3 regions of the Streptomyces sp. 147326 genome follow, and region 2 is predicted to be linked to each of the others. Evidence: riboswitches for the same ligand, from Rfam matches in the RefSeq annotation. Region 2 holds a riboswitch; each other region holds the start of a gene.
What was found. Region 2 has a riboswitch for cobalamin ahead of RIU97_RS04170 (hypothetical protein). Riboswitches for the same ligand answer to the same signal wherever they lie in the genome.
Positions count from the first base shown of each region.

Region 1 (7,938 bases), 6.6 Mb from region 2:
CCTCGGTGACCATGCGGGTGATCCGGGCGAGCTGGGTGTCCGCGCCGACCGCGGTGGCCCGTACGAGGAGCAGCCCGCCGGCGTTGACGGCGGCGCCCACCACCTTCCGGCCGGGCCCCACCTCCACGGGATCGCTCTCACCGGTGACCAGGGACAGGTCCAGGGCAGAGCTGCCGGAGACCACCACGCCGTCGCTGGCTACCCGTTCGCCGGGCCGCACGAGGAACTCCTGCCCCACCCGCAGCTGTTCCACGGGGATCCGCCGCTCCGTGCCGTCCTCCCGTACGGTCACGTCCTTGACGGCGAGCCCGGCCAGTGAGCGCAGGGCCGCGCCGGTGCCGCGCCGGGCCCGCGCCTCCAGATGGCGTCCGGCCAGGACGAACAGGGGAACTCCGACGGCGGCTTCCAGGTAGACGTGCGCGACCTCCCCTCCCGCCGAGGGGAGGAAGGTGAACGGCATCCGCATGTCCGGATCGCCGGCGCCGCCGAGGAAGAGCGCGTACAGGGACCAGGAGAACGAGGCGGCGACCCCGAGGGAGGCCAGGGTGTCCATGGTGGCCGCCGCATGCCGCAGTCCGCGTACCGCCCGCAGGTGGAAGGGCAGGGCGCTCCACACGACCACCGGAGCGGCGAGAGTGAGGCACAGCCACTGCCAGTTGCGGAACTGCAGGGCGGGCACCATCGACAGCACGAGGACCGGGACGCAGAGCAGTACGGTGATCAACAGCCGTTCGCGCTCCAGGCGTTCCCCTTCGCCTTCGCCGTCGCCGGGCGGCTCCACCGGCGGGGACCCCTCACGCGGGGACTCCTCACGCGGGGACTCCTCACGCGGGGACTCCTCACGCGGGGACTCCTCACGCGGTACGGGCGCCGGGGGTGGCTCGGCGGTGTAACCCGCGCGCTCCACCGCCTCGACCAGGTCCTGGACGGTCACGGCCGGCGGATGGCTCACCCGCGCCTTCCCGGTGGCGAGGTTGACCGTCGCGGTCACCCCGTCGAGCCGCGCCAGCCGCTTCTCCACCCGGTTCACGCAGGCCGCGCACGTCATACCGCCGACGGTCAGATCGGTCGTGGTCAGGGTGCCGGCCGCGGCGTCCGCGGTCACCGCCCGCTCCCCGGATGCGTACCGCCCATGCCGCCCATGTCACCCGTACCGCCGCCGGATCCCGCATCGGAGCCGGTCCGGTGCAGGCCGGGAGCGACCGGCCCGGCGGCCGATCCCACCCCGTAGGAGAGGGCGAACACGGCTGCGAGGAGCACGACGAAGCCGGCCAGGGCCGGCGGCGGCGCCCAGCGCGGCCAGGCGGGGCGGGGGCGGGTCTCGGGTTGCCTTCCGGTCATCGGCTCTCCAGATCCTGGGTACGTGTACGGCGCTGCTCCCGTCGCGGTCATCCGTGCGCGAGCCGCCGGAGAGGTAGTCGTGCGGGGTGCGGTACGAGTTCCCGCCGGCACCCGTTCGCGTCGAACCCCTTCCGGCGGCGTACCTTATTGCGACCAATGTGCAACTGCTTTATGGATGCGAAAGAGGATCTGGTGGGCTCTCCTGTGGTGCTGGGCATCGAGTCGTCGTGTGACGAGACCGGTGCCGGGATCGTGTCCGACGGCCGGCTGCTCGCGCACGTGGTGGCGTCGAGCATGGACGAACACGCGCGGTTCGGCGGGGTGGTGCCGGAGATCGCCGCCCGCGCCCACCTCCACGCCTTCAACCCCGTCGTACGGGAGGCCCTGGACCAGGCGGGGCTGCGGATCTCCGACATCGACGCCGTCGCGGTCACCACCGGACCGGGCCTCTCGGGCGCGCTGCAGGCCGGGCTGGCCGGTGCCAAGTCCCTGGCCTACGCGGCCGGCGTGCCGCTGTACGGCGTGCACCACCTGGCCGGACACGTCGCCGCCGACACCCTGGAGCACGGGCCGCTCCCGAACCCGTGCATGGTGCTGATCGTGTCGGGCGGGCACACCTCGCTGCTGTTCGTACGGGACCTCGTCCGCGATCCGATCCTGCACCTCGGCGACACGGTGGACGACGCGGCCGGGGAGTGCTTCGACAAGGTGGCCCGGGTCTTCGGCCTGCCCTATCCGGGCGGGCCGGCCATCGACCGGGCCGCCCGCGGCGGCAACGGCCGCGCGGTGGCGTTCCCGCGCCCGCTCACGCGTCCTGGAGACGCCCCGTACGCCTTCTCCTTCTCCGGGCTGAAGACCGCCGCCGCGCGCTGGGCCGAACAGCACCGGCTGCGCGGCGAGGAGATCCCGCTGGCCGACGGCGCCGCCTCCCTCCAGGAGGCCGTGGCGGACGTGCTCACCCGCAAGGCCCTGGCCGCCTGCCGGGAGTACGGAGTGCGGACGCTCGTCGTGGTGGGCGGGGTCGCCGCCAACTCGCGGGTGCGCGCACTGGCGGAGGAACGGTGCGCGGCGGCCGGGGTCGAGCTGCGGGTGCCTCCGCTGACCCTGTGCACCGACAACGGGGCGATGATCGCCGCCGTCGGCGACCTCCTGGTGCGGTCGGGCTCGGCTCCGGCGCAGCTCGACGTCTCGATCGACCCGTCGGCGCCGCTGGAGTACGCGGCCCTGCACCCCGTCGCCCGCACTGCCGCGAGGGCCGCGTGAGCGGCGTACCGGTCAGTCCCGGCGAACGGCCGGCTCCCCTCCCTCCGGTGCCCCGTCGGCCGGCCCCTCGTAGCCGGGCAGGACGCTGACGAACGGCACCCCGGTGCGCGGATGCTCGATGACCTCGGCCTCGACCTCGTACACCTCGGACAGCAGCGGCGCCGTCAGCACCTCCGAGGGCTGCCCGGTGGCGACGACGCGGCCGCCCGTCATCACGCAGATCCGGTCGCAGAACGCCGCGGCGAGGTTCAGGTCGTGCAGCGCGACGACGGCGGTGACGCCGAGGCGCCGCACGAGCCGCAGTGCGTCCAGCTGGTGACGCAGGTCCAGGTGGTTGGTCGGTTCGTCGAGCACCATGGTCCCCGTGCGCTGGGCGAGCGCGCGGGCGATCAGGACCCGCTGCTTCTCCCCGCCCGACAGCCGGTCGAACGGCGCGTGCGCGAGGGAGCCGACGCGCAGCTCCGCCAGGGACCGGGTGATGATCTCGCGGTCGTCCGCGTCATCGCCCGCGAAAGCCCGCTTGTGCGGGGTGCGGCCCATCGCCACCACGTCGTACACGGTCAGTTCGAAGTCCCCTGACGTCTCCTGCAGTACGGCCGCGAGGTGCTGGGCGAGGCGTTTGCCCGGCATCCGCCAGACGTCCTCGCCGTCGAGCAGGACCCGGCCCGATGTGGGCCGCACCGCCCGGTAGAAGGTGCGCAGCAGGGTGGACTTGCCGGCGCCGTTGGGGCCGACGAGGCCCACGACCTCGCCGGCCGACACGTGCAGGGACGCCTGGTGGACCAGTGCCTTGCCGTTCACCACGACGCTGACGTCCTCGGCGCGCAGGTATCCGGGCTCTCCGGTCGGTCGGTTGGTCACCGGGCGGCCTTCCGTCGCATCAGCCAGAGGAAGAAGGGACCGCCGACGAGGGCGGTGAGGATGCCCACGGGTATCTCCTCCGGGCTCATGAGCGTGCGCGCGGCCAGATCGGCGGAGATCAGGAACGCCGCCCCCAGGAGGGCCGCGGCGGGCAGCGCACGGCGGTGGTCGGCGCCCACGAGCAGCCGCACCACGTGCGGCATGATCAGTCCGACGAAGCCGATCTGCCCGCTGACCGCGACGATCGTGCCGATCATCAGGGCCACCAGCGTGAACAGGGCGCCGCGGAACCGGTGTACGTCCAGACCGAGGGCCGCGGCGGCCTCCTCCCCGGCCAGCAGGAGGTTGAGCGGACGGCAGACACCGAGGAGAACGGCCGTCCCGAGCAGGACCGCACCGACCGGGATCCACACCGTCGTCCAGGTGGTCCCGGCCAGTCCGCCGAGCATCCAGCGCAGTGCGGACTGGGTCTTGTGCGGGTCGTTCGAGGTGATGATCAGGAAGCTGGCCAGAGCCGACAGCACCTCGGCCGTGGCCACACCCGCCAGGACCAGCCGTACCGTCGTCATCCGCCCGCCCGAGCGGGCCAGGAAGTAGACGGCGACCAGGGCGGCCAGGGCCCCGCAGAACGCGGCCACCGGCAGGGTGAACAGCCCGAACACCGTCAGGTTCAGGACCAGCACGAGCACCGCGCCGACCGACGCGCCCGAGGAGACGCCCAGCAGCATCGGATCGGCCAGCGGGTTGCGGACCAGTGCCTGAAGCGCCATTCCGGCCACCGACAGGCCCGCGCCGACCACCCCGGCCAGCAGCACCCGGGGCAGGCGGACGTCCATGACGATCGTCTCGCGCACCGGGGTCCACGCCGGCTCGGCGAGGGACGGGTGCACGCGGTGCAGCAGGATGCCCCACACCTGGTCGGCCGGGACGCTGATCGAGCCGGCCGCGATGCCGGCCGTGGCGGCGCCGACCACCAGCGCGCCCAGGAGGGCCAGCACGACGGCGTACGGGATCCCGGGGCGCCGCGCGGGCCCTGGCCGGCCTGCCTCGCGAGGGCCGGACCGGCGTTCCTCATGGAGGCCGGCCCCCACGGGTGCCGGAGCCTTCGCCCCGGTCACTGGACGAGGCCCGGGTGGAGCTGACGCGCCAGCGACTCGACGGCCGACGGCACCCGCACGCCGACCACGGTGGAAGACAGCGGCAGGACCGCGAACCGCTGGTTCCTGATCGCGGGCACGTCCTTCAGCGCCGGATGGGCGAGCAGGAACTTCTTCTTGTCCTCGACCGACCGGTCGCCGTAGTCGTAGATGACGATGGCCTCGGGAGCGCGCTGCGCCACCTGCTCGAACGAGACGTCGCCGAAGGCCTTGTCCAGGTCGGCGAAGAGGTTCACCCCGCCGGCCCGGCGGATCATCTCGTTGCCGATGCCCTTGCCGCCCGCGGTGAAGGCCGTCTTGTCGCCGCTGTCGTACACGAAGAGCTTGACCGCGGTGACGCCGGTGAGCCCGGCCTCGACCTTGTCGAGGGTGGCGTGCAGCTTCCCCAGCTGCTCCTCGGCCCGCTCGGGCACGCCGAAGACCTTGGCGACCGCGCGGATCTCCTCGTCCATGGCGGCCACGTCCACCGGGCCGGTGGGGCACTCCTCGGTGTTGAGGCGGGTGTTGATCCCGGCCTTGGCGAACGCGGCCCGGCTGCGTCCCTCCTTCTCGTCGAAGGTGGAGGTCCACCCGCCGTAGACGAAGTCGGGCTCGGCCTCCAGGAGTGCCTCGAAGGACGGGTACTCCTTGGAGAGGACCTTCACGCTGTCGTAGGCGGCCTGGTACTCGGGGAGGACCTTGTCGTCGAGATAGCCCGTCCCCACCATCGACTTCTCCAGGCCGAGCGCCAGCATCACCTCGGTCGCGTGCTGGTTCAGCGACACCGCGCGCTGCGGCGGACGCTGATAGGTGCTCGTCACCCCGCAGTTGGTGACCGTGACGGGAAAGCCCTCGGCGGTCGTGCCCGGCGAGGGGGTGGCGGAGGGCGCGGTGCCGCCTCCGCAGCCGGATATCAGCAGGGCGACGGCGAGCGCGGACAGCACGGCCTTCGGGTGGTTGCGGGGCATGGGTGGTCCTCTCACCGCGGATGGATCGGATGTTCTTCACGCCCTGTCAGGGGCACAGGGCACGGGGCACAGGAGCGAGCGGGCGCACGGGGCCGGGCGGGGTGAATCGCGCCACGGCTCGCGGGGACGGCAGGCGGCGGCCCCGCACGGCGGCCACGGCGCCTGGGGGCAGGGCGTCGCACGGGACGCCCGGGCGGCCCGTCGTCTACGAGGGGATCGGCCCCGGGACGTCGACGTCGACGTCGAGATCGGGGAGGCCGGTGTCGTGCTCAACGCACCCAGCGGTGGTGACGGTCTGGTCGGCCACGTCAACTCTCCTTCGCGAGTCGCGGCAGAAAGGCCCCGGGGAGGCGTGCCCCGGGCCCCCGCACGACGCTTCGTCATGCGGGCAGTGGCAGGTCTTCGGACTCGCGGGCGCGCCTGCCGGTCTCCCGGCGGGCACCTACTGGCCGTCGCTTCCCGGGACCGGTTCCGGTCCCAGTGCGTATGACGGCGGTCGTTCCCACTCACCGCTGCGGGGCAGTCCCGGATTCCCACCGGGTTCCCTCTTACGACGCGCCCCGTCCGGCTGACGGGTGCGAACCAGCTGCGCTCACAGCCTACCCGCGAGGCCCGCACCCCCCGGCCGCCCCTGCCCGGCCGGGGGCGGGACGCACCACCGCAGCTGGGCCGGAGGCCACAACTCCGCCTCCGGCCCAGAGGACGGTCACGCGCCGAGGCCCCGCGGCGTGCCCGGACACCTCCGTGTACGCCTTGCTTCGTGCTGCCCTGCCCGCATTCTGGGCAGCCTCGGCGCCGCCCTCTTCCTCCCCCTCTGCTCCTGGATCGTCTCGTCGTTCCGCAACCGGACCGCCGGACCGCCGGACCCCCGGCCGGAGTTCAGGAGGTGCCGGCGGGCTTCCCGGGCTGGTCGTGGGTCGAGCAGTGGATGCCGCCGCCGCCCGAGGCGATCGTGTCGACCGCGACCGGCACGTTGTCCCGCTCGGGGAAGTGCTCCTGCAGGATCCCGCGGGCCTTGTCGTCGGCTTTGCGGTCCCCGAACTTGGGCATGAGGACGGCATCGTTGGCGATGTAGAAGTTGGCGTACGTCGACACGAAGTCGTCGCCCTCACCCGTGATCCTGTCCAGGTCGGGCTGCGGCAGGCCGATGACCTCGAAGCGCCGCCCGCGTGCGTCCGCCGCCTTCGACAGGACGGACTTGGCCCGGCCCGCGGAGCGTGACCAGGAGTCCGCCGGGGTGCTGGGGTGCGCGCGGTCCAACAGGACCGCACCGGGCGCGGTGAAGCGCACCAGGCTGTCCACGTGGGCGTCGGTGATGTCCTCCATCAGTTCGGCGACACCCAGGCCGATGCCGCGGCGCGTCGTCGGACGGCTCAACATCGACCGCCTCGGGGCCGGTGGCGGCGGCATCCGCTGCGTGACCCAGCAGCAGCCGGTGCCGTAGGCCACGGGTGGCAGGCCGGCGCCCGCGCGGCCGCCGGCCTGCCCCTCCCGTGAACGCGAGCGGCCACGAGGCCCTGTTCCAGCGCGAATATCGCGCAATATCGGCGATCGACATTTCAGCGCGATATGATCTCTCCTGATCATCGTCGCGCGTATCAGCGCCAGGCAGGAGCCCCCATGGACACGCCCGCGCAGCCTCGGACCGTCGCTGCGCTCAACGCCGCGAGCGTGCGCCGTTTCACCACCGGGCTGGTGATCCTCGACCGGATCGACTGGACCGTACGCTCCGGCGAGCACTGGGCGCTGCTCGGCGCGAACGGCGCGGGCAAGACGACCGTGCTGCGCCTCGTCGGCGCGCTGATGCACCCCACCGACGGCACCGTGGAGATCCTCGGCCACCGGCTCGGCCGCGTGGACCTGCGCGCACTGCGGGCGCGCATCGGCCTGGTCTCCAGCGTGCAGCGCGGTCCCGAGAACGAGACCGCGCACACGATCGTCCTGACCGGAGCCACCGGGACCGTCCAGCCGCTGTGGCGCACGTACGACGCCGCGACCCGGGAGCGCGCCCACGACCTGCTCGCCGAGCTGAACTGCAAGGACCTGGCCGACAGGCCGTACGGCGTGTGCTCGGGCGGCCAACGCGCCCGCATCCTCATCGCCCGCGCGCTCATCGCCGACCCGTCCCTGCTGCTCCTCGACGAGCCGTTCAACGCGCTCGACCTGCCCTCCCGCGAGGACCTGATCGACGCCCTGCACCGACTCGCCGGCGGTCGCCCGGACCTGGCGACCGTCACGGTCACCCACCACGTGGAGGAACTGGCCCCGAGCACCAGCCACGCGCTGCTGCTGCGCGAGGGCCGCGTCCATGCGACGGGCCCGGTCGCGGCCGTCCTGACCGGCGACCTGCTCACCACGTGCTTCGGCCG
Region 1 is NZ_CP134201.1:7,489,596-7,497,533, forward strand. It holds gene RIU97_RS34385 (heavy metal translocating P-type ATPase) at 1-1,048, opposite strand, end outside; gene RIU97_RS34390 (hypothetical protein) at 1,102-1,341, opposite strand; gene tsaD (tRNA (adenosine(37)-N6)-threonylcarbamoyltransferase complex transferase subunit TsaD) at 1,546-2,604, shown strand; gene RIU97_RS34400 (ABC transporter ATP-binding protein) at 2,617-3,492, opposite strand; gene RIU97_RS34405 (FecCD family ABC transporter permease) at 3,462-4,463, opposite strand; gene RIU97_RS34410 (ABC transporter substrate-binding protein) at 4,580-5,569, opposite strand; cobalamin riboswitch at 5,945-6,171, opposite strand; partial or broken gene RIU97_RS34415 (agmatine deiminase family protein) at 6,449-6,892, opposite strand; gene RIU97_RS34420 (ABC transporter ATP-binding protein) at 7,190-7,938, shown strand, end outside.
Region 1: linked by a shared signal. The riboswitch ahead of RIU97_RS34410 (ABC transporter substrate-binding protein) and the one ahead of RIU97_RS04170 (hypothetical protein) in region 2 are both predicted to bind cobalamin.

Region 2 (7,938 bases):
CGGTCAAGCGGATGTCGGTGGATTCCACGAAAGCCCGCCACTTCCTGCCGCGGGAATTCGTACGCGAAACCAGGCGCGGCGCTATCGGTCGTGGCGCTGCCAGTGGACGTGGAGCAGGGTGGGCCGGCGCAGGACGAGGCCGGCCGGGCGGGGAGCGGGGGATCGGGCGGTGAGAGCGAGGCCGGGCAGTGCCTGGGTGAGGGTGCTGAGGGTCCGGCCGGCGACGAGGCGGGTGTACTGGGCGCCGGGGCAGTAGTGGATGCCCGCGCCGAAGTTGAGCGTGGGGGGTGTGCCGGTGCGCCGGTGGTCGAAGGTGCCGGGCGCGTGGACGCCGTGGGCTTCGTCGCGGGCGGCGGAGTGCATGAGGAGCAGCAGGCGGGCGCCTTCGGGGAGGTCGGTGCCGGCGAGGGTGAGGGGGCGGGTGGTGGTGCGGAGCCAGCCGATCAGGGGCGGGTCCAGACGCAGCGTCTCCTCGACGGCGGCGGGCGCTTCGCCGGGGTGCCGGGCGATCCGGCGGTAGCCGTAGCCGTCGCCGGACAGGAGGTGTCCTACGGGGTCTGCGTCGGGGTGAGCTTGGTGAGGACCAGCAGGGTGTCGACGAGGTCCTCGGCGGGGGCGCCGGTGGCCAGGCGGCGCAGCTGCTGGCCGAAGACCAGGGCGACGGCCGCGCCCGCCAGGCGTTCGGGGTCCGGTACGCCGAGATGGGTGAGGATCCGCGTGGCCAGCAGGTCGTAGGCGGCGAAGCACTCGGCCGCCGCGGCGCGCAGCCGCTCGTCGCGGCCCGCCTGGACGTACAGCTCGAAGGGTGCGATGTGGCGGCTGTCGAAGGCGTTGCCGCCCGCGACCTGCGCCACCACCTCGGCCGCCTGACCGATGTCGAAGCGCTCGTCGGAGCACGCGTCGGCGAGCGCCGTGAAGTGCAGGGTCTCCTCGGCCACGAAGTGCAGCAGGCTCTCGCGCAGCAGCTCGTGCTGGGTGGCGAAGTGGTAGGTGACGGAACCGAGGGAGACTCCGGCCTCCTTGGCGATCCGCCGGTTGGTGACGGCGGCGATGCCGTCCTGCCCGATGATCCGCAGTACGGCGTCGATGATGCTCTGGCGGGTGTCGGAGGCATGGGGCATGTCGACATTCTGCCCCATCGGGCGGCGGGACGGCCCGCTCGGGCAAGGGGAGTTGGGGCGTCCGGGGTGTGGACAGGCCGCGGACCGATCCCTACTGTTCGTTCGAACGAACAGTCGAGGTTCGCCGTACGGGAGTCGTCGTGGACATATCCGGATCGAACGTTCTGCTCACCGGGGCCAACGGAGGCATCGGCTCCGCCCTGGCCGAGCGCCTGACCGCGCAGGGGGCCCGGCTCACGGTCACCGGGCGGCGGGAGGAAGCCCTCAAGGCCACCGCGGACGCCTGCGGCGCCCGCACCGTGGTCGCCGATCTGGCCGTCCGGGCCGACGTGGTCCGGCTCGCCGAGGCCTGCGCCGAGGCGGACATCCTCGTCGCGAACGCCGCACTCCCCGCCAGCGGCGACCTCCTCGACTACACCGAGGACCAGCTCGACCGCGCGCTCGACGTCAACCTGCGCGCGCCCGTCCTGCTGTCCCGGCTGCTCGCGGAGCACATGGTGTCCCGCCGCCGCGGCCACATCGTGCTGATCGGCTCCATTTCCGGCAAGGCCGCGACCAAGTCGACCTCCCTCTACAACGCGACGAAGTTCGGACTGCGCGGATTCGCCCTCGCCCTGCGCCAGGAACTCCGCGGTACGGGGGTGGGGGTCTCCCTCGTCCAGCCGGGCTTCGTCCGCGACGCCGGGATGTTCGCGGACACCGGCGCCACCCCGCCGAACGGCATCAGGACCGTGACGCCCGGCCAGGTCGCCGACGGCGTCGTACGAGCCGTACGCCGCGACCGGTGCGAGGTCAACGTGGCGCCGCTGGAGCTGCGGCTGCTGAGCGCCATCGCCGGGCAGTTCCCCGGATTCGCCGAGCGGGTCCAGGCCCGGGCGGACGTCGACGGCTCCGTACGCCGGATCGTCGACGCCCAGCGCTCTCGCCGCTAGCGACGCCCCCCCGCACCTGCACGCCCCCCGCACCTGTACGCCGCACGCCTGCACGTCTTCCCTGCCACCCACGTGAACGGAGAACACGGCCGTGCCGAGTCAACACCTTCCGAACGGCGCTCCCCACCCCGGCCCGGGTGTCGAGCGCAGGTCCCTGCTCCGATTAGGGGCCCTGCTGGCCGCGGGCGGAGCCGCCGCGCTCGTTCCCGCACCGATCGCGCACGCCGCCACCAGGGGCCAGGGGACCGACACGGTGACCACCACCTACCAGGGCCGCGCCCCGTACGGCAACGACCAGTGGGCGTACGTCCCCTTCGACGTCCCCGCCGGAGTGCAGCGGATCTCCGTCTCCACCTCCCACGACGCCGCCGCCGGCATCCTCGACCTCGGGATCTTCGGCCCCTCCGGCTTCCGCGGCTGGTCGGGCGGTGAACGGGCCGGGTTCACCCTCTCCGCCGCGGACGCCACTCCCGGCTACGTGCCCGGGCCCGTCGAACCCGGCGGCTGGTCCGTCATCCTGGGGCCGATGGTCGGCGCCGCCGGCGGCATGGCCTGGCAGGTCGAGGTCACCCTGCACCACGGCGACCCGCTGCCCCGGACCCCGTACGACATCCTGCCAACCTCGGTGGCGGGGCGGGGGCCCGGCTGGTACCGGGGCGACCTGCACCTGCACAGCGTGCACTCCGACGGGAAGCGCACGGTGGACGAGATCGTCACGGCGGCCCGCCATGAAGGGCTGAACTTCATCGCCACCTCCGACCACAACACCAGCTCCGCCGCCGCTGGGGAGCGACGAAGGTGTCGATCGCCGCCATGCCCGACGGGTCCGCCCAGCTGATCGGATACGGCACGGACGGTGCCATGTACCACTGCGTCCGCGGGCGCGATGGCGCGTGCACGGCCTGGGGGCGCCTGGGCGGCTACAACGGGGCCCCGGCGTTCTCCGGCCCGGCCCTGGCGATCGCCGGCCTGCCCGACGGTTCCTCCCAGGTGCTCGCGATCGGGCTCGACGGGATGGTGTACCACCGGCTGCGGCGGCCCGACGGCTCCTGGACCGCTTTCCTGCCCCCGCGCGGCGTCACCACCGCAACCATGGCGGCCAGCGCCATCGGCATCACCGGGATGCCCGACGGTTCCGCCCAGGTCGTGGCGGTCGGGCTCGACGGACGGATCTGGCACAACACCAGGCAGCCGAACGGCTCCTGGACCCCGTTCGCGCGCATACCCGGCCCGAACGGGAGGGACCCCTTCCCCGCGGGCCAGGTCCGCATCACCTCCCTGCGCGACGGCACCACGCACGTGACGGCCGTCAGCGCCGGCTAGGCGGTGTCTGATGGCTCTTGCCCGGGGTGGTGGATCTGTTGCCGTTCCGGGCATGAGTCGGTCATGGTGCGTCGGCATGAACTGACGAATGCTCAGTGGGATCGCATAGGCTCGCTGCTGCCGGAGACTGGCGGGCCGGGTGGGCGGTGGGCCGACCACCGGACCGTGGTCAACGGAGTGCTCTACCGGACGCGGACCGGGATTCCCTGGCGTGACCTGCCCGAACGCTACGGATCCTGGCAGACCGTCTACGAACGCCACCGCCGCTGGTCGGCCGATGGCACCTGGTCGAAGATCCTGCGAGCGTTGCAGGCCGGCGCCGACTCCACCGCCCCGGACGCGGACGGCTCGTGGGCGGTCAACGTCGACTCCACCACCTGCCGGGCCCACCAGCATGCAGCCGGAGCCCGGCATGCACCCCCGGCCGACCACCCCGAAAAGGGGGCGGCACGCGTGTGGACGCAGAGGGCCGCGAGGCCCTGGGACGCTCCCGGGGCGGGCTGACCAGCAAGGTCCACCTGCTGGCGGATGACCGCTGCCGGCCCCTGGTCTGGCTGACCTCGCCGGGCCAGCGCGGGGACAGCCCGATGTTCATCCCGCTCATGCAGGCCCTGAACGTGGCCCGCCGCGGGCCCGGGCGCCCCCGCACCCGGCCGGACCGGGCCCGTGGCGACAAGGCGTACTCCAGTCGCGCCAACCGCGTCTACCTGCGCAAACGCGGGATCAAGGCAACGATCGCGCAGCCGGACGACCAGCGTGCGAAGCGCCGCAGGCGCGGCCGGGCCGGCGGCCGCCCGCCAGCCTTCGACCGCGAGCAGTACCGCCAGCGCAACACCGTCGAACGCTGCATCGGGAAGCTGAAACAGCACAGGGCCGTCGCGACCCGGTACGACAAACGCGACTACATGCCGTAGTCGGCGAAGCCGGTGCCGGGGGCGCTCTCGTAGAACCGGCCCTGGATCAGGCGCGAGGTGTGGGTGAGGAAGGCGACGCCCTTCTTCAGGTCGGGCCCGTCACCGGCCGGCGGGACGGTCGGCGGTTCGGTCTTCTTGGTGGTCAGAGCGACCAGGTCGCTCTTGGCGCCCGCGACGACGACCGGGGCGGTCGGGAACAGGCGCGGTTCGGTGTCGTCCTCCTCGAAGCCGAAGCCGCCCTTGGAGAGCTGGTGCCTGGAGAGCCAGGACACGCCGGCGTCCGCGAAGGGCCCGTCGCCGAGGGCGCGCAGGGCCTGGGCGGCCCAGGCGGTGGAGGCCGGGCTGCCGGTGGTCATGTAGGCGGCGGAGGGCCAGGCGCCGGTCGGGAGCTGGGACTTCTTGAGGTAGCCCCGGGCCTTCTGCACGGCGGCGTCGTGGCCGCCGGCCCGCTTGAGGGCCAGGGTGATCAGCCCGGTGGAGGCGGCGTCGCTGTCGCACCATCCGCCGGAGCGGATGAGGATGCTCGTGAAGCCGCCGTCCTCGCACTGGAGGCCGGTCAGCCGGTTCACGGCGTCGGCGGGGGGCGTCACGCCGCCGTTCAGCAGGGCGATCACGGCCATGGCCTGGGCGTCGGACTGGCCGGTGGTGCGGAAGTCGCCCTTGGTGAAGCAGCCGTCGATCGTCTCTCCGTCACCGATGTCCCGCGGGCAGACGTACTTGACGAGGTCGCCGAGCAGGTCGTGGCCGCCGAAGGCCCGGGGGTCCTTGCCGGTGGCCTCGGCGACGAGCGCGAGCCGCGCGGCGGCGGTGGCGTCGGGTATCCCGTCCTTGCCGGCCGGGTAGGCGTACGCGTCCGTCTGCGCGGGAGCGGCGAGGAAGTCGGCTGCCTTCTTCGCCACCGGGCTCTTGGGGTCGGCGCCCGCGAGGGCGTACACGGCCTCCGTGGTGAAGAGGTGGTTCGGGACGGTGGCACCGTCGTCGACGACGCGCTCCCCTTCCGTCAGCTTCCCGGTGAGCCAGCCGGTGGCCGCGGGCACGTCGACCGACCCCGCGGGAGCGTTGGGCGGCGCCGTCGGGACGGTCGGATCGGGGACGGAACCGCCGCCGGCCCGAACGTCGTCGGGGGAGAAGGTGGGCTTGCCCGAGGTGCCGCCGATGCCCGTTCCGCCGAACACCCAGGCGTCCACGTCGCCCGGCTTCGGAGTGCGTGCCATGGCGCCGAGCGGGCTGTACGTCCAGTTCTTCTGACCGGGCGAGGCGATCCAGTACGACCAGTACGCGGTGGCCTGCGGGGTGAGGACGCACTCCTCCTTGTCCGGAGTGGGGTACTGCGTACCGGAGTTGAAGGAGCCGTTGCCTATCCGGCAGATGAATCCGTCACCGTCGTGGACGGTGCCGACGGTGGTGAAGCCGCCCGTGCGCAGCAGCTCGAAGCCGGTCGTCGGGGTGGTGTCGCAGCCGCGCTCGACCTTTCCGCCGAAGGGACCGAAGTCCACGGCCACGACGGCGCCGGTGGTGGCCGTGCACTGCTCGATCGGATCGGCATGGGCGGACGGGGGGACCGTGAAGAACGCAATTCCCGCACCGAGCGTCACGAAGGCCGCGGTCACGAGGGAGAAGAACCGCCGTCTCGTCCCCGACTGCCGTTTCGCCTGCTGTTCGGTCCCCACCGCGGCCCCTCGTCTCTGCCGGGGGGCTGCGTGCGTGGTGATGCGCCCCCGCACGGCTGCGAACGCCAGGGGGAGGCTGCGACGACCACACCGCAATCCACGACGGCGCTCTTCGTACTGTGTCCCGGCCCCAGGCATTCCGGCTCACCCGGAACGAACCGGGCCTACGGTTGCGGGTCAGCGCCGGAATTCGACCGGCTTCCCCTGGTGCTGAGCAGCTATCAGCCGGAGTGCAACACGGATTTCGCCGACGCGTCAAGATGGCATAGGCCTCCCGGATGCGCCCCCTGCCCACCCGCACGGATGGCTGGCGGTCCCTTGATCGCTCGGGTAGCGTCCTGGGCTGCCACATGGGGGAATCCGGTGCGATGCCGGAGCTGACGCGCAGCGGTGTGGGACGGCGGGGGCCGTTTCCGAGCCCGAATGCCCATCCGGCGATGCAGAACAGGAAGCCGTACCACGCGTTCCGGACGGCGGCCCCCGGCATGCCCGGCCGTGCGTCCGTACGGCGACCGCGTGGCGCCCGGGAAGGCCGGCGTCCGCCGATTCCAGGAGCAGGCCATGTCCCGTCCCCGTACGTCCCGCCGCCTCGCGCTCGCGGTGCCCGCCGCGCTCGGCGCCTTCGCCCTCACCGCGCTGCCCGCCTTCGCGACCTCGTCGCCGGCGCAGATCGCCACGTCCAAGACGAACGGCGTCGCCTACCTCAAGTCGCTGCAGGCGGCCGACGGTTCGTACGCCGGCTCCGGCCTGTCCAACGAGTGGGCGTTCAGCACCTTCGCCGCCGCCGGCACCGCGGTCGTCGACGTCGCCCCGGGCGGGGACACGACGAAGAACGCCCGCACCGTCTACCGGAACCTGCTGTCCACGGCGGGCTGGCCCTCGGCCTCCCCGGTGGTCACCGACTACGAGCGCGGCACCCTCAACGCGTACGCCGCCGGCATCGACCCGGCCCGCGTGTCGGCCTCCCGCAACCTCGTCGCCCACGTCTACTCCTTCTGGCAGACGGCCGAGGCGGGCTACTTCGGCCCGTCCGGCAACTTCAACGGCACCGTCTTCGCGGCCCTTTCGCTCGGTGGCGCCAAGACCCAGGCCGGCGGCAACCGCGTCCCGCAGGCGCTCACCGACTCGATGGTCACCCGCATCCGCGCCAACCAGCACGTCGACGGCGGCTGGACCTACAACAAGGCCGAGGGCAACCCCACCGTCCTCAACTCCGCGAGCGACGTCGACATGACCGGCGCCGCGATGGCCGCGCTCTGCGTCTCCGGCGTCCCCAACACCGACGCCGACGTCGTCCAGGCCAAGAACTTCCTCAAGGGCAAGCTCGTCGCCAGCACCGGTGCCTTCAACTCCATGTACGGGGTCAACACCAGCTCCAACGGCTGGGGCGTCGCCGGCCTCAACGCCTGCGGCATCAACCCGCAGACCGGTGACTTCCTCACCGCCAACGGCAAGACCCCCGTCGACTTCCTGATCGCCAACCAGTACAACCCGGCGGGCGGCTTCAAGTACAAGCCGTCCGACACCGGCCCGAGCGCCTACGCCTCGATCGACGCGCTGCGCGCCGTGGCCGGCGGCGGATTCACCACGGCCCCGCCCGTCCCGGTCACCCCCGGCGCCCCGCAGTGGGTCGCACAGTCCACCTTCACCGCAGGCACCGCCACCATGCTGGCCCTGACCGTCGACGACGACGCCGGCAACCTCAAGGTCTGCTCGGTGGCCTTCACGCCGACCGCTACGGCCACCACCCTCGGCGACGTCCTGAACGCGGCGGCCGGCGGCGCCACCCCGTCGGGCTGTGTCACCGGCGTGACCCCCTCGTCGGGCACCGGCACCATCACCAACGTCAACGGCAAGGCCAACAGCGGTGGCAACACCTGGAAGGTCAGCGTCGACGGCTCCGCCTTCGCCGGCGCCCTCCGCGAGAAGGGCATCAACGTGGGCGACACGATCGCCCTGCGCTGGGGCGCCTGATGCC
Region 2 is NZ_CP134201.1:853,391-861,328, reverse strand. It holds gene RIU97_RS04200 (cytochrome P450) at 82-510, opposite strand; gene RIU97_RS04195 (TetR/AcrR family transcriptional regulator) at 549-1,121, opposite strand; gene RIU97_RS04190 (SDR family NAD(P)-dependent oxidoreductase) at 1,262-2,053, shown strand; gene RIU97_RS04185 (hypothetical protein) at 2,145-2,891, shown strand; gene RIU97_RS04180 (hypothetical protein) at 2,867-3,376, shown strand; one part of gene RIU97_RS04175 (IS5 family transposase) at 3,443-3,799, shown strand; one part of gene RIU97_RS04175 (IS5 family transposase) at 3,802-4,290, shown strand; gene RIU97_RS04170 (hypothetical protein) at 4,278-5,960, opposite strand; cobalamin riboswitch at 6,070-6,204, opposite strand; cobalamin riboswitch at 6,272-6,410, shown strand; gene RIU97_RS04165 (hypothetical protein) at 6,522-7,934, shown strand.

Region 3 (7,938 bases), 6.5 Mb from region 2:
AAATTGCGCCGTTTGCCCACGGCATGTGTCCATCCGCTTACCCAATGTGGCGAATTGCTCTCATCGCCCATAACTTCTGCATCGTGACGAACCGACAAATCAAGTCCCTCATGTGCATCGCAGTCGTCATGGCCGCAGGCCTCGGCGTGGCCGCGCCACCCGCCGCCGCGGCCGGACGGCGAGTGCACCCGGGCGACTCGATCCAGGACGCGGTGAACGCCGCCCGACCGGGCGACATCATCACCGTGATGCCCGGCACCTACTACGAGAACGTGCTGATCACGAAGCGACTGACCCTGCGGGGGTTCGGTGCCCGCACGGTGATCAGGCCGCCGGTCACCCAGGCCGCGCCGGCAGCACCCGCCGTACCCGCGGCACCCGCGGCGCCCGACGCGCAGGCCGGAGCGGCAGCGGCCGCGCCGGGCGCACCGGCGGCTCCCGTGCGCGCGGCCACCGCCTGCTCGCAGGCCGACACCGGGATCTGCGTCATGGGGACGCCGGAGCAGAGCGTGAACGAGGTGAAGATCCGCTCGCTGGCCGTCTCGGGCTTCAAGCGCAACGGCATCTGGGCCTCCTACACCGACCGGCTCAGCGTCGAGCGGGTGATCTCCGAGAAGAACGGCACCTGGGGCATCGCCCAGGAGCGGTCCACCCGCGGGGTGTTCCGCGGCAACATCGCCCGCGACAACACCGAATCGGGGATCTTCATCGCCAACACCGTCGAGCGGGAGGGCGGCGCCACCGACACCCTGGGCGCGGTGGTCCGGCGCAACACGCTGACCGGGAACCGGATCGGAGTCACGGTCAGGCGCGTCAGGAACCTCTCCGTCAGCGGCAACCTCCTCACCGGAAACTGCGGCGGCGTGTTCGTCGTCGGCGACGAGGGCGAGCCGGGTGCCGGAGCCATGACCATCCGGGGCAACCGGATCCACGAGAACAACAAGTTCTGCAAGGGCAACAGCCGCCTCCCCGACATCCAGGGCGTCGGCATCGTCCTGACCGGGGCCGAGGAGACGGTCGTGCGGGGGAACTCCATCCGCGGCAACGTCGGCGCCTCCCCCCTGTCCGGCGGAATCCTGCTGTTCAAGAGCTTCGTGGGCGCGACGAACACCGACAACGTCATCCAGGACAACGTGGTGCGGGACAACCAGCCGGCCGACCTGGCCAACCAGGGGACCGGAACGGGCAACCGGTTCGTGGGCAACCGGTGCGGGACCTCCGTACCGGCCGGGATGTGCTGACCGTGCTCCACCTCATCAGAAGAATCGAGGCCGTATGACCACGGTAAGTTCCACCCCCACCCCGGCCACCGTCCCCGTACCCCCGCACACCCCCCAGCCGGGCATGCGCCTGCGGGAGCTCGTCTTCGGGGCGGCCTGCGCCGCGGCCGTACGGGCCGCCGCCCGCCTCGGCGTGGCCGACGCCCTCGGGTCGGAGCCCGCCACCGCCGCCGAGCTCGCGGCGGCGGTCAACTCCGAGCCCCGGCCCCTGGAGCGGCTGCTCCGCGCCCTGGCCTGCTACGGGATCTTCGAGGAGACCGAGGACGGAAAGTTCGTCCACACGGAGATGTCCCGGCTGCTGCGCGAGGACGATCCTCAGAGCCTGCGCTACATCTCCCTGTGGTGCACGGAACCCTGGACCTGGCAGGCCTGGCCGCGCCTCGACGACGCCGTGCGCTCCGGCGGGAGCGTGTTCCAGGACCTCTACGGCAAGGGCTTCTTCCAGTACCTGCACGAGGACGCGCACGAGTCGGCCCACGTGTTCAACCGGGCCATGACCACCTCCAGCATGCAGTCGGCGCTGGACGTCGCGGAGCTCCTGGACCTCACCGGGGTCTCCGTGGTCGCGGACATCGGCGGCGGCCAGGGGCACGTACTGGCGAGCCTGCTGGAGAAGCACCCGACGGTGCGCGGCGTCCTGCTCGACCTGCCGGGCGTGGTCGCCAAGGCCGATCCCCGGCTGCGGGACGGCGGTCCGCTCGCCGAGCGGGCCGGCATCGTTCCCGGGGACTGCCGCGAGGCCGTCCCGGTCGAGGCCGACATGTACATCATCAAGAACATCCTGGAATGGGACGACGAGAGCACCCGCAGGACCCTGCACAACGTCGTCTCCGCGGCCCGGCCCGGGGCCAGGGTCGTCATCATCGAGAACCTGGTCGACGACACCCCATCGATGAAGTTCACCACGGCCATGGACCTGCTGCTGCTCCTCAACGTGGGCGGCGCGAAGCACACCAAGGAGAGCCTCTGCACCCGGATGCGGGACGCGGGGCTGGTGATCGGCGAGATCCGTCCGGTCAACCCGTACCTGCACGCGTTCGAGTGCACCGTGCCCGAGTGATTCCGGGCCCCCCGCGCGCCACAACGCCTCGAGACCGGCGGGATGAGCCGGTCTCGGGGGCGTCGGCACGACGGACGGGCGGTGCCCGTCCGTCCGAACGCGTCAGGCCTTGGTCGCCAGGGCGTTGTTGACGAGGTCCAGGAACTCGCGCGGCGACTTGCACCGGTCCGCGTCGGCGGGCAGGGGCCGGCTGTGCCGGTTCTCCAGCTCGCCGACGATGCCGAGGAGCCCGAGGGAGTCGAGCCCCCACTCGTCGAAGCCCGAGTCGGGGCGGCTCGCCATGGCCGCGGGGTCGACGTTCACGCCGGCCCCCTTCTTCATCAGGGCGGCCAGTTCTTCCATGGTCAGTCGAGGGGTCATGACGGCCATCTCCTCAGGCTTGGTCCGGCGTACGCCGGTCGGTGATCAGGCGCATTTCAGAGCGCGCGAGGAAGCGTGAGATCTCCTGGTCGGTGGTGGGGACGCCGTCCTTGGCGCTGTCGAGCAGCCGGGCCAGCACGGCCGCCTTGTGGCCGCCCTCGACGCCGAGCGCCAGGGCGGGCCGGGCGTCGAGCGGGCCGCGCATGTCGAGGAGCCGGACGACGATGTCGTCGCGCTGGAACAGGGTGCTTCCCTCGATGGGGCTGGCCGGGTCGTCCACGGCCGCCTCGTCCTGGCCGGCGAGCAGCCGGGCGAGTGCCATGCCGCACCCGTTCTTGGCGGGGTAGAAGAGCGCGTGCCGCCGGACGTCCGCGTGCTCGCGGCCGGCGCCCGCCACGTGGTGCACCGCAGGGAGCGCCGCACGGGTGAAGAACATCCGGGCGGATCCGGGGTCGCTGAGGTCCCGGTCCTGTTCCAGATACGGGTTGATGGCCTCCTCCAGGGCCTGCACCTCGGGCTGCAGGGCCACGTGGCGCAACGCCGCGAGGAGGTCGCCCTCCACCTCGACCGCCCGTACGACCCGGTTGCCGTGCATGAAGAGCGAGGTGCGGCGCAGCCGGGTGTTCTCGTCGACCCGCGCCTGCGGGGAGGTGTACCCGGCGAGCAGCTCCGCCACGACCGGTTCGCTGCCCGGCTTCACGGTGAAGGTGAGGGCGTGGCGCACCACGCCGTCCCCGCGCCGCGGGGCGACCTGGAGGCGGTCACCGGACCGGTCCCCGAAGTGCGCGGAAGCGGCGTCGGGGCCGAACCCGGGATCGGAGCCGTAGGACGAGGGGGAGAGGGAGACGGCGGGGACGGAGTCCTTGCCGGTCACCCGCAGCACGCTGAAGCGCAGCGAGCGGGTGTCCCGTACGCAGCCGTGGAGCGGCTGCACCGACGCGACGTGTTCCTCGCTGTTGACCCAGGCCAGGAACCGCGGTGCGCTCTCCCACTCGCTGGTGATGAGCCACTGCGAGGGATTCTCGATCGACTGGCACAACTCGTCGCTGATGTGTCCGGGGACGGAGGACACCTGCTTGCGGAGATGCTCGTAGACCTCCAGGAACTGGTTCTGCGCACCGTCGTACAGATCCAGCAGCAGCACGACCCGAAGCCTCGAGCCGTCGAAGGCGGACTGGGATATCCGTTCCGACAAGGTTGTCATCGTTCACACTCCTTCGAGACCACACGGTCGCCACGGGGCGGCGCCACCCGAACCGATCGTTGTCCCGTAATCCCCCCGGCGCGAGAGGAGAGAACCAAGCGGGTGAACGGGCGAGGGAAGCGCCCTCGTACAGGGCATGGAAGAGCCATGAAGGAAAACGTCGACCACCGCGTCCCTGTCCTCATCGTGGGCGGCTCGCTGGTGGGCCTGTGCACCTCGCTCTTCCTCGGCCGGCACGGCATCAGCCACATGCTGGTCGAGAAGCACGCGGGTACCTCGATGCACCCGCGAGGACGCGGTATCAACGTACGGACCATGGAGTTGTTCCGCGTCGCCTGTGTCGAGGACCGGATCCGCGAGGCGGCCTCGGTCCTGGCGGACAACCACGGCATCCTGCAAGGCGGCTCCCTGACCGGTGAAGACCAGGAGTGGCTGTTCGAGCGGATCGACCCGGGGGGCGCACTCGCCCGCTTCAGCCCGTCGGCATGGTGCCTGTGCAGCCAGAACGACATCGAGCCGGTACTGATGTCTGTGACCCCCGGGCTCGGGGCCGACCTGCGGTTCTCCACCGAACTCCTCTCCTTCGAACAGGACCCGGGCGGTGTGACCGCCATCGTGAAGAACCGCGACACCGGGGAGCACAGCACGGTGCGCGCGGACTACCTCGTCGCCGCCGACGGGCCGCGCAGCCCGGTGCGGGAAGGGCTCCGGATCGGCCAGAGCGGTCCCGGCGACCTCTTCCACAACGTGAGCATCACCTTCCGGTCCCGCATGCTCGCGGACGTGGTCGGCGATCGGCGTTTCATCGTGTGCTACCTGACCAAGCCCGACGCCGACGGGGCCCTGCTGCCGGTGGACAACAGCGAGCGGTGGGTCTTCCACGCGCCGTGGCACCCCGACCGCGGCGAGACCCTGGAGGACTTCACGGACGAGCGCTGCGTCGAGCACATCCGCCGGGCCGTGGGCGCACCCGGCCTGGACGTGGAGATCACCGGGAAGGCTCCGTGGCACGCGGCCGAGCGGGTCGCGCAGCGGTACGTGGCCGGCCGGGTCTTCCTGGCCGGTGACTCCGCCCACGAGATGTCCCCCACCGGGGCGTTCGGCTCCAACACCGGCATCCAGGACGCGCACAACCTGGCCTGGAAGCTCGCAGCCGTACTGGACGGCGCGGCCGGCCCCGGGCTGCTGGAGACGTACGAGGCCGAGCGGCTTCCGGTGGCGCGGGCGACGAGCGAGCGCGCCTCGGCCCGGTCCGCCGAGCACAGCCACCCGGGGTACGAGCCCGACCCCGAGACCGTCCACGAGGGCCAGCCCGAGCCCGCCCCGGGCGGACGTCAGGGCGGTGTCCTGTCCGTGGCCATGGGCTACCGCTACAACCAGGGCGCGGTCCTGGGCACCGACCCCGACCAGCCGGTCGTGCCCGAACGGATGCGTCTGTGCGGCGAACCGGGCACGCGCGCGCCGCACATGTGGCTCCACGCCCCGGGGGAGGAGCGGCAGAAGTCCACCCTGGACCTCTACGAGCGGTCCTTCGTCCTGCTCAGCTCCGAGGGCACGCCGTGGAGCGGGGCGGCGGGATCCGTCGCCAAACGGATGAACGTGCGCCTGGACGCCTACGCCATCGGCAACGGGCCGGAGGCCGACCTGATCCCTGCGAGCGGCGGCGACTGGGCCGAGGCGCACGGCACGACCGCGGCCGGGGCGGTCCTCGTCCGCCCGGACGGCTTCGTGGCCTGGCGCTCGGAGGAGGCCGTGGCCGATGAGGAATCGGTCCTCTACAAGGTCCTGACCACCCTGCTGGACCGGTACTGACCTTCCCCCCCCCCGGATCCCCGCTCCGCCCGGCGGCGCGGGGATCCTCCGCGTCCCGGTCTCGCCGCGATCCGGATATTGGACAACCCGCTCCGTTGACGGCGAACGCCATCTACTCTGGCCGGGCAGCTGGTTCGCACCCGTCAGCCGGACGGGGCGCGTCGTAAGAGGGAACCCGGTGGGAATCCGGGACTGCCCCGCAGCGGTGAGTGGGAACGACCGCCGTCATACGCACTGGGACCGGAACCGGTCCTGGGAAGCGACGGCCAGTAGGTGCCCGCCGGGAGACCGGCAGGCGCGCCCGCGAGTCCGAAGACCTGCCCGTTGCCCGAGCGCGAACGACCGCGCCCGGTTTCCCGGTGACCTCGTGGGTGGGTCGGCGTGCTTCAGGCGGATCGTTCCGGCGTGTACCTCAGGCGTACGCGCATCCGGCGGTCCGCCCGTTCCGGCACCCCTTCGCAGCCCAGGCCCGTCACCGGGTTCATGGAGACACGCTCGCGAAGGAGAGTTCCGTGACCACCGAGTCCGCAGCCGCGGCAGTACAGGCCACCGTGTACGGCTACCCCCGCCAGGGCGGCAGCCGCGAACTGAAGAAGGCCGTCGAGGGCTACTGGAAGGGCCGCGTCACCGCCGACGCCCTCCGGGAGACCGCCCGTGACCTGCGCCGGACCAACTGGCAGCAGCTGGCCGACGCCGGCATCACCGAAGTGCCGACCGGCGACTTCTCGTACTACGACCACGTGCTGGACACCAGCGTCATGGTCGGCGCCGTCCCCGAACGCCACCGCGCCGCCGTGCGGACCGACGCCCTCGACGGCTACTTCGCCATGGCGCGCGGTACCCAGGACGTGGCGCCGCTGGAGATGACCAAGTGGTTCGACACCAACTACCACTACCTGGTGCCCGAACTCGGCCCGGACACCGTGTTCACGGCGGACTCCTCGAAGCAGGTCGCCGAGCTCGAAGAGGCACTGGCGCTCGGCCACACCGCCCGCCCGGTGCTGGTCGGGCCCGTGACGTACCTCCTGCTGGCCAAGCCCGCCCCCGGTGTCGCCGCCGACTTCGAGCCCCTGACCCTGCTCGACCGCCTGCTGCCCGTCTACGCCCGGGTCCTGGCCGACCTGCGGGCGGCCGGAGCCGAGTGGGTGCAGCTGGACGAGCCCGCCCTCGTGCAGGACCGGACCCCCGCCGAACTGAACGCCGCCGCCCGCGCGTACCGCGAGCTCGGCGCCCCGGGAGACCGGCCGAAGCTGCTCGTGGCCTCGTACTTCGACCGGCTCGGCGAGGCTCTGCCGGTGCTGGCCAAGGCTCCCGTCGACGGGCTCGCCCTGGACTTCACCGATGCCGCCGCCGCGAACCTCGCCGACCTCGCCGCCGTCGGCGGCCTGCCCGGCAAACGGCTCGTCGCGGGCGTCGTCAACGGCCGCAACATCTGGATCAACGACTTCGAGAAGTCCCTGTCCACCCTCGGCACCCTCCTGGGCCTCGCCGACCGGGTCGACGTGGCCGCCTCCTGCTCCCTGCTCCACGTCCCGCTGGACGCCACCGTCGAACGGGACGCCGACCCGCAGGTCCGGCGCTGGCTCGCCTTCGCCCGGCAGAAGACCGCGGAGATCGCCACGCTCGCCCGCGGCCTCGTCGGCGGCACCGACGTGATCGCGGCCGAACTCGCCGCCAACCGGGCCGACCTGGCCTCCCGCGCCAGCTCCGCCGTCACCCGCGACCCCGCGGTGCGCGCCCGGACCGCGGCGATCACGGACGCGGACGGCCGCCGCTCCCAGCCGTACGAGGAGCGCGCGAGCGCCCAGCACGCCCGCCTGGGCCTGCCGCTGCTGCCCACGACGACCATCGGATCGTTCCCGCAGACCGACGAACTGCGCGTGGCCCGCGCCGACCTGCGGGCCGGCCGCATCGACACGGCGGGCTACGAGGACCGCATCGAGGCGGAGATCCGGGAGGTCCTGGCCTTCCAGGAGAAGGCCGGCATCGACATCCTCGTGCACGGCGAGCCCGAGCGCAACGACATGGTCCAGTACTTCGCCGAGCAGCTCACCGGCTACCTCGCCACCCAGCACGGCTGGGTGCAGTCCTACGGCACCCGCTACGTCCGCCCGCCCGTCCTGGCCGGCGACATCTCCCGCCCCGACCCGATGACCGTGCGCTGGACCACGTACGCCCAGGCGCAGACCGGCCGCCCCGTCAAGGGCATGCTCACCGGCCCC
Region 3 is NZ_CP134201.1:7,365,328-7,373,265, forward strand. It holds gene RIU97_RS33925 (nitrous oxide reductase family maturation protein NosD) at 84-1,241, shown strand; gene RIU97_RS33930 (methyltransferase) at 1,276-2,340, shown strand; gene RIU97_RS33935 (acyl carrier protein) at 2,443-2,700, opposite strand; gene RIU97_RS33940 (SchA/CurD-like domain-containing protein) at 2,714-3,904, opposite strand; gene RIU97_RS33945 (FAD-dependent oxidoreductase) at 4,052-5,716, shown strand; cobalamin riboswitch at 5,830-6,056, shown strand; gene metE (5-methyltetrahydropteroyltriglutamate--homocysteine S-methyltransferase) at 6,229-7,938, shown strand, end outside.
Region 3: linked by a shared signal. The riboswitch ahead of metE (5-methyltetrahydropteroyltriglutamate--homocysteine S-methyltransferase) and the one ahead of RIU97_RS04170 (hypothetical protein) in region 2 are both predicted to bind cobalamin.